Adhaeribacter arboris: one gene and its partner. The protein of the gene in region 1 interacts with the protein of each later gene in a pairwise test. Links are inferred from orthologs where the notes say so. Each region holds a gene or a part of one and is shown on either strand. Other genes may lie near its edges.

Region 1 (3,225 bases):
TCCAGATCCTGGTTAGGGGTATTTTCCATAGTTTTAATCGTTTAATTTTTCGTTAATTCCAGTACGAATGCGTAATTGAAAAGTTCTTTTCGCCGAATCAGTCATAGCCGGACTAATTGTTTATACGGGATAATATAATTTCTGTAGATTTAACCAAAAAGCCGGTATTTGGTTTTAGCTTGTAGGAATAAATAAAAGCATTTTGAATTTTTTAGCGCATACTTTTTTATCCGGCTCCGACGAAGAGTTGCTGGTGGGTAATTTTATCGCGGATTCTGTAAAAGGCCGACAAAAAGAGATATATCCCGATGGAGTTCGGCGGGGCATAGAATTACACCGGCTTATTGATACCTTCACCGATGCCCACCCCATGGTACACCAAAGCAAAGAGCGGCTCCGGCCCGAACAGGGCAAATTTGCCGGCGTGGTCACGGATATGTTTTACGACCATTTTCTAGCGGCGAATTTTGAACAGTATGCCTCAATGACTTTGCTTGATTACTCCTTGTACGTGTACCAAACCGTGCAAAATTACTCTTACTTATTACCCGAACGGGTTCATTATTTTTTGCCTTACATGATTAAACAAAATTGGCTTTACCGGTATGCTCAAGTCGCGGGTATTCAGGCCTCTCTAAACGGCATGAGCCGCCGTAGTTCCTTCCGTTCCAATATGAGTACCGCCACCCAGGCCCTAGAAGAAAATTATTTCATTTATCAACAAGATTTCCAGCAATTTTTTCCTGAGTTGCAGAATTATGTTAAACAGGTTTTAATCGGTTAATTATTTCTAGTTTTTATAAAAACCATACTTTTTAACTTAACTGAGCCTCCAAGAAAATAAACTTACTCATATTCCGAAACTTCTTCTCAAAGGGAGGGCTTTAATACTCTAATACTCCGGAACTATCGCGAGCGTCCTCGCTCGTGAGAAGTATCGTTCGGCCTCTAGCCGGTGGTATGCAAGCGTATTTACTTTACATCCAAGTTCATCGATTCGCCCGGCCAGAGGCCTACCAGATGGTTAGAGTAAAAAGCGAAATGATAAAAGCTACCAGTTCTCCGGTGAATTTACAAGTACCAGCATATAATATGGATATCGTTTTAAGATTTATTGAGATTAAAAGATATCATTCATAGATATTATCCTTAATTACAAAAGAAAATATTTTACACTTAATTACCAGATGAAAGTAATATACAAAATCACATATCCAAATGGTAAAATATACATCGGAAAGGATGTGACAGATACTTTAAACTATTTTGGAAGTGCAAATAGTAAATTAATTGAAAAAGATTTTACCAGAGAGCAAAGACAAAATTTTATTATCAAAAAAGAAATATTATGGGAGTCTGAAACTGCTTCAATTAAAGAGGTTAATCAAGCAGAAGTTAAGTTTATAAAATTTTATCAATCTAACCATCCAAATATTGGCTATAACCAATGGCCAAAATTTAAATTATTATAAATAAAATTAATTTTCCTTAAGATAAATAAATCATAAAAAAAGCGGGAAATATTTCCCGCTTTTCAATTTTAAATAGAACAAAATTAATGATGATGCCCGTGCTCGCCGTGAACGTGGCCGTGGGCTAATTCTTCTTTGGTAGCTTCGCGTACGCTCACTACTTTCCCGTCGAAGTGCATGGTTCGGCCGGCTAAAGGATGATTAAAATCCATCTGTACTTCCTGGTCGTTTACGTCAACCACCTGGCCTTGCATTTGGTTGCCTTCGCTGTCGGCCATGGGTATAAAGTTGCCGGGTTCCAGCATGCCATCCGGAATAGCCCCATCTACTTCAAAAACATTCTTCGGAATACTAACCAACGCATTTTCGTCGTAATCGCCGTAACCTTCTTCCGATTCTAAAGAGAACGAAAAAGTAGCGCCTTCTTCCAATCCGTTTAAGTGTTCCTCAAATTTGTCTGGTAAACCACTTGCCCCGTACAGAAAAACCATTGGATTATCGGAACCAGCGGTTTCTACGTGGCTTTTTTCCCCGTTTTCATCTAATACGCTTAGATCATACGTCAGCGACACCACGGAATTATTGCTAATTTTCATAAAGACTTTTAATTTTTATTTGGCAAAGTTAAGGATATATCTACGTTCCCGTAATTTATTTTCGGTATACGGCTATTCTAAGATATTGGTCAACTCCCAGGCACTTTTATATGCCCCGATACTTTCGGTGTAAGTTAAAAATTCGGTGTAAAACGGATGCCGGGTGAGGGTAGCACTGTCGCCAATAATCACCAACTTTTTACGGGCCCGGGTCATGGCTACGTTCATCCGGCGAATATCCGATAAAAAGCCAATTTCTCCGGCACTGTTGCTGCGCACCAGGCTGATATAAATAATATCGCGCTCCTGGCCCTGAAAAGAATCAACGGTTCCGACGCTTAATAAGCGACGGTTCTGCAAATCAGTTAGCTGAACGTTGTGTTCTAGTTCGTCTTTTAAATAATTAATTTGCGCCCGGTACGGCGAAATAATGCCAATTTTTAAAGGGTTTTCCTCTATTTGGCCGGCATCGTAATCTTTTAGCAAGTTTTGAAGGTGCTGCAACACTAAATCTGCTTCTTCGGGATTCGCCACACTGGAGCTTTCGGAAAAGGCTCTTTCGTTGTAACCGCAGCCCGCCGTATCTATAAATTCTAACGCCAAATTGCCGGCAAAAATCTCGTGAAAAGCTTCTAAATCCGCGGCTGCTACGCTATCGTGCGCCTCTAATTCGCCGCCGTAAAATTGGTGGTTCGAGAAGTTCATGATGTGTTCGTGCATCCGGTATTGGGTTTTCAGCATTACGGCAACCCGCGACTGACGTTCCATACATTTCTCGAACAAAGTAGTACTCAATCCTTTCTTTTCCGCATCAATGGATTTAATCGTGGGTGGCAACTGGCAATGGTCGCCGGCTAAAATCACCCGGTTGGCCCGCGTAATCGGAATCCAACAGGCGGGTTCCAGAGCTTGCGCCGCTTCGTCAATAAAAACTGTATCGTAAGTTAAATGCCGGATTACCCGGTTGGCCGAGCCCACCAAAGTACACGTAATTACCTGCACCCGGTCGAGTAAGTCGTCAATAATATACCGTTCCAGGTTTTCGGCTTCGGCGAGCAGGCGGCGGCTTTCTTCTTTCATTAAACGGCGCTGTTCGCGCTCTTCCCAGCCAAATTTGCGTTTAAACTGGAAGGCCATAGCCTTGTACTCCTCCGCAT
Region 2 (3,138 bases), 1.9 Mb from region 1 along the record:
AAAAATAATAAATAATACCCAGGGAGTTACTTTCTTTCTATCCTGCGGATATACAATTTCGCCGGAACAGTGTTCGTACACGTAAACTGAACCATCGTCGTACGCATCAAAATGTTTATGGGGTCGGTTAAGATAAGCTTGTCGAACTCCCCAAAGAGTATAAATAATGCCGAAAGTTAATAAACCCCAACCTGCTAACCCACCTCGTACTTGCTCCAGCCAGCTCAGTTTAGAAAGAGACCAACCCAATCCAATACCTACTAAACCTAACAGAATGGAACTGCCTACGTGTCCTAGTCCACAAACTATTGTACAAAAAATAGTTTTAGGTACCGACCAGTTTCTAGCCTTTGATAAGGCAATAAATGGTACATAATGGTCAGGACCAGTAATGGTATGAATAAAGCTGATAGCAACGGCCGTAACCAGCAATAGTTGAAAATCTGCATTCATAAACTAGAATTTAATAAAAATTCACGGGTTCCGCCTTGCTAATCACTGGTGTTTGCAGTAAAGAACTTATTTCTTGTAGTCCCTGAAAAAGCTGTTCGCCGCTTGTTCCTAGTAATCTTATCAGTAAACCATGTGCAGCTATTTGCGACACTCCTCCTGTTAAATTAATTTTATCAGCTAAGTAATCGTGAATACTATCTATTAAGGATGATTCTAGTGCGGATTTTGGCAGGTAGATGAGGGTACCTTGATGCGTGAATTGTTCCCATTGCCCAAGCGTTTGCAAAGGATTTTTAGCCGGAGTAAGAAGCAATTGGTCTTTAAAGATAATTCGGCCATTCCGGTAAACTTCGGTAAGATTATGTAAAAAAGTGAACTTAAATATTTCACCGGATAATTTTCGACCGCAGGTGATTATTTCGCCCCAAATAAGACTAGCTCCTTCAGCCATATAAATTCGGTTTAAACTTCGGAAAACTGAATTTTCATGGGGAACTATAGGATGCGGAATGAAATGTAAAAAACTATCAGCGGCCAAGTTTATTACCATTGTTTGAGTAGCCCCTTTTTCCATCCGAAACAACCGTTGATAGGATTGGGTTTGCAAATGAAGCCAACAATTTTCGTTAAGATTAATTTCCAGTTGGTAATTATCTCCATCTAAAACACCAGGCGAGGAACTCCGAATCATTAAATAAAGAGTTGGGTCTTTTTTATCTTCTCCTACCGGAGCCAATTTAAAAGGCTGTGTACAATAAGCTTGCTGCAAATAACTTTTCCTGAGGCGTTGCGCAACAGTAATTTTCAGTTCACTAATCATTCCGCCTTAGTTGTAGGAGCCAAATCCTCAAGCAATGCGTATTTTTTTATCCAAGCGATAACTTTGTCCAGACCATATAAATTCATCAGGTTGGTAAAAATAAAAGGCAGTCCAGGCCGCATACGCGAGGCATCCCGTTCCATTACTTCCAAGCTGGCTCCTACATAAGGCGCTAAATCTATTTTATTAATGAGTAACAAATCTGAACGAGTGATACCTGGCCCACCTTTGCGCGGAATTTTATCTCCTTCGGCTACGTCAATCACGAAAATGGTAACATCAGCTAACTCCGGACTAAACGTTGCTGATAAGTTGTCCCCGCCGCTTTCAATAAAGATAAGGTCTAAATCCGGAAATCGGCTGGCTAATTCATCTACCGCTTCCAGGTTCATGCTGGCATCTTCGCGAATTGCGGTGTGCGGGCAACCACCGGTTTCTACTCCAATAATTCTTTCTGCTGGTAACAGGCTATTTTTGGTTAAAAATTCAGCATCTTCTTTTGTATAAATATCATTGGTAATGACACCCACACTGTACGTTCCAGCAAACTGACGCGACAAACGTTCAATCAAAGCTGTCTTACCTGACCCTACCGGACCAGCCACTCCTATTTTTACATATTTGCGTTCCTTCATATTATTCTTCTATTTTCTACTTTGATAATACTCCATTTACAACCTAAAACTTAAAAATTTTTAAGACATGTAGAGCCGGGAGTAAAGTCTTTCGTGCTGCATACTCCGGATATCAAAACCTACCGTGCACACGCCAACTAAGGAACGGTCTAAAACCAAATTCTGCGCTACTAAATTTTTAATTATGTTGTGCAAACCAAAAAGTATCTCCTGACCTTCCATTTGTCCCAACGGAATAAGCTTAACGCAATTAGTAACTAAACCAGCGGCCGCATTATAATAAAATGCCGTTAAAGCCTCCGGAAGAGTTATGGATAAAGCTTTGGCGTATAAACCAAACATCAGACTATAATGTCCAAGCGCCCGGTTTTGAGCAATTGCCTCTTCGTAGGCCGTAGCCATTTCACAATAGGTTAATCGTTGAAATATTTTGAGTAGCCGGATACCTAATTTCTGACTAGCCTGCCGGATTTCCCGGGGACCTTTTATTGCAGTACATTCGTCATCTAAAGAAAGAAGCTCGGTAAAATTATTGGCAACTGCAGCTAGATAAGCTAAATGCACAAAAGCAGCATCGTTGTAAAATATATTTTGCATAAGCATATTCTGGACAAACTCGGTAGCTGTTTTCGCATCCCGTACCAACTCCAACTGGACGTAGGTCTCCAGCCCATACGAATGACTATAACCACCAATAGGCAGCATGGGGTCGGCTAGTTGCAATAAAGCGAGCAAATTGCTTACTTCCGTCACGTTATTTTTAAGATTTAATCGTCAGGTTCAGAATCTTAGTAAACAAAGTTTGGCTGCTCGTGGATTCTGAAGTGTGCGCGTGTGGTTGTACGTTGGCTTTGAGCATATTTAAAAGTTTACGTTTCTGAATTTGCGGTTCGTAACCGGTAGTTGCTAATAAACGAAACAAGGGCGCTTCGTAAGGCACTAATACTTGGTTATCTTGAATAAACAAGGGCAAGTGCTTATTACCGATTTCGTAACAAATGGTGCCCATTTGCAGCAAATTCATGGGAGTTACCACAATTGCCTCACAAGGTAAAATAGAAACTACTATGGCTGTATCCGAATCTTGCCACAAAATATCGCCGTCTTGTAATCGCTGCCCTTCTTGCCACAACTTTACGGCTACTTCCCGACCAGCTTCTGTTTCTTTGCGCAAGATTCGTTTGGTAATTTCAAACCATTCCAGGTACAAGTACTCGGGTTGTTTACCAG

The links.
Region 2: the proteins of AHMF7605_RS06060 (region 1) and ureG interact in binary tests that used the Escherichia coli proteins (3 or more experiments, as listed by UniProt). The link is inferred for Adhaeribacter arboris from one-to-one orthologs.

Annotation. Positions count from the first base shown.
Region 1 is NZ_PYFT01000001.1:1,445,520-1,448,744, reverse strand. What follows is about bases 313-3,204. They hold AHMF7605_RS06060 (FKBP-type peptidyl-prolyl cis-trans isomerase), read right to left. Parts: upstream 2,069-3,204; coding sequence 1,556-2,068; downstream 313-1,555. Other genes in these bases: AHMF7605_RS06055 (AAA domain-containing protein), read right to left, coding at 2,141-3,204; AHMF7605_RS06065 (GIY-YIG nuclease family protein), read left to right, coding at 1,188-1,472; AHMF7605_RS06070 (acyl carrier protein phosphodiesterase), read left to right, coding at 313-784. Outside these bases: AHMF7605_RS06075 (pyridoxamine 5'-phosphate oxidase family protein), read right to left, coding at 1-29; more of AHMF7605_RS06070, read left to right, coding at 203-312; more of AHMF7605_RS06055, read right to left, coding at 3,205-3,225. UniProt on the Escherichia coli protein: Folding helper with both chaperone and peptidyl-prolyl cis-trans isomerase (PPIase) activities. Chaperone activity prevents aggregation of unfolded or partially folded proteins and promotes their correct folding.
Region 2 is NZ_PYFT01000001.1:3,387,425-3,390,562, forward strand. Bases 90-2,894 are described here. They hold ureG (urease accessory protein UreG), read right to left. Parts: upstream 1,909-2,894; coding sequence 1,270-1,908; downstream 90-1,269. Other genes in these bases: AHMF7605_RS14195 (urease accessory protein UreH domain-containing protein), read right to left, coding at 90-453; AHMF7605_RS14200 (urease accessory protein UreD), read right to left, coding at 464-1,273; AHMF7605_RS14210 (urease accessory protein UreF), read right to left, coding at 1,969-2,661; ureE (urease accessory protein UreE), read right to left, coding at 2,669-2,894. Also shown: more of AHMF7605_RS14195, read right to left, coding at 1-89; more of ureE, read right to left, coding at 2,895-3,138. UniProt on the Escherichia coli protein: Involved in the maturation of [NiFe] hydrogenases. Required for nickel insertion into the metal center of the hydrogenase. Exhibits a low intrinsic GTPase activity, which is essential for nickel insertion.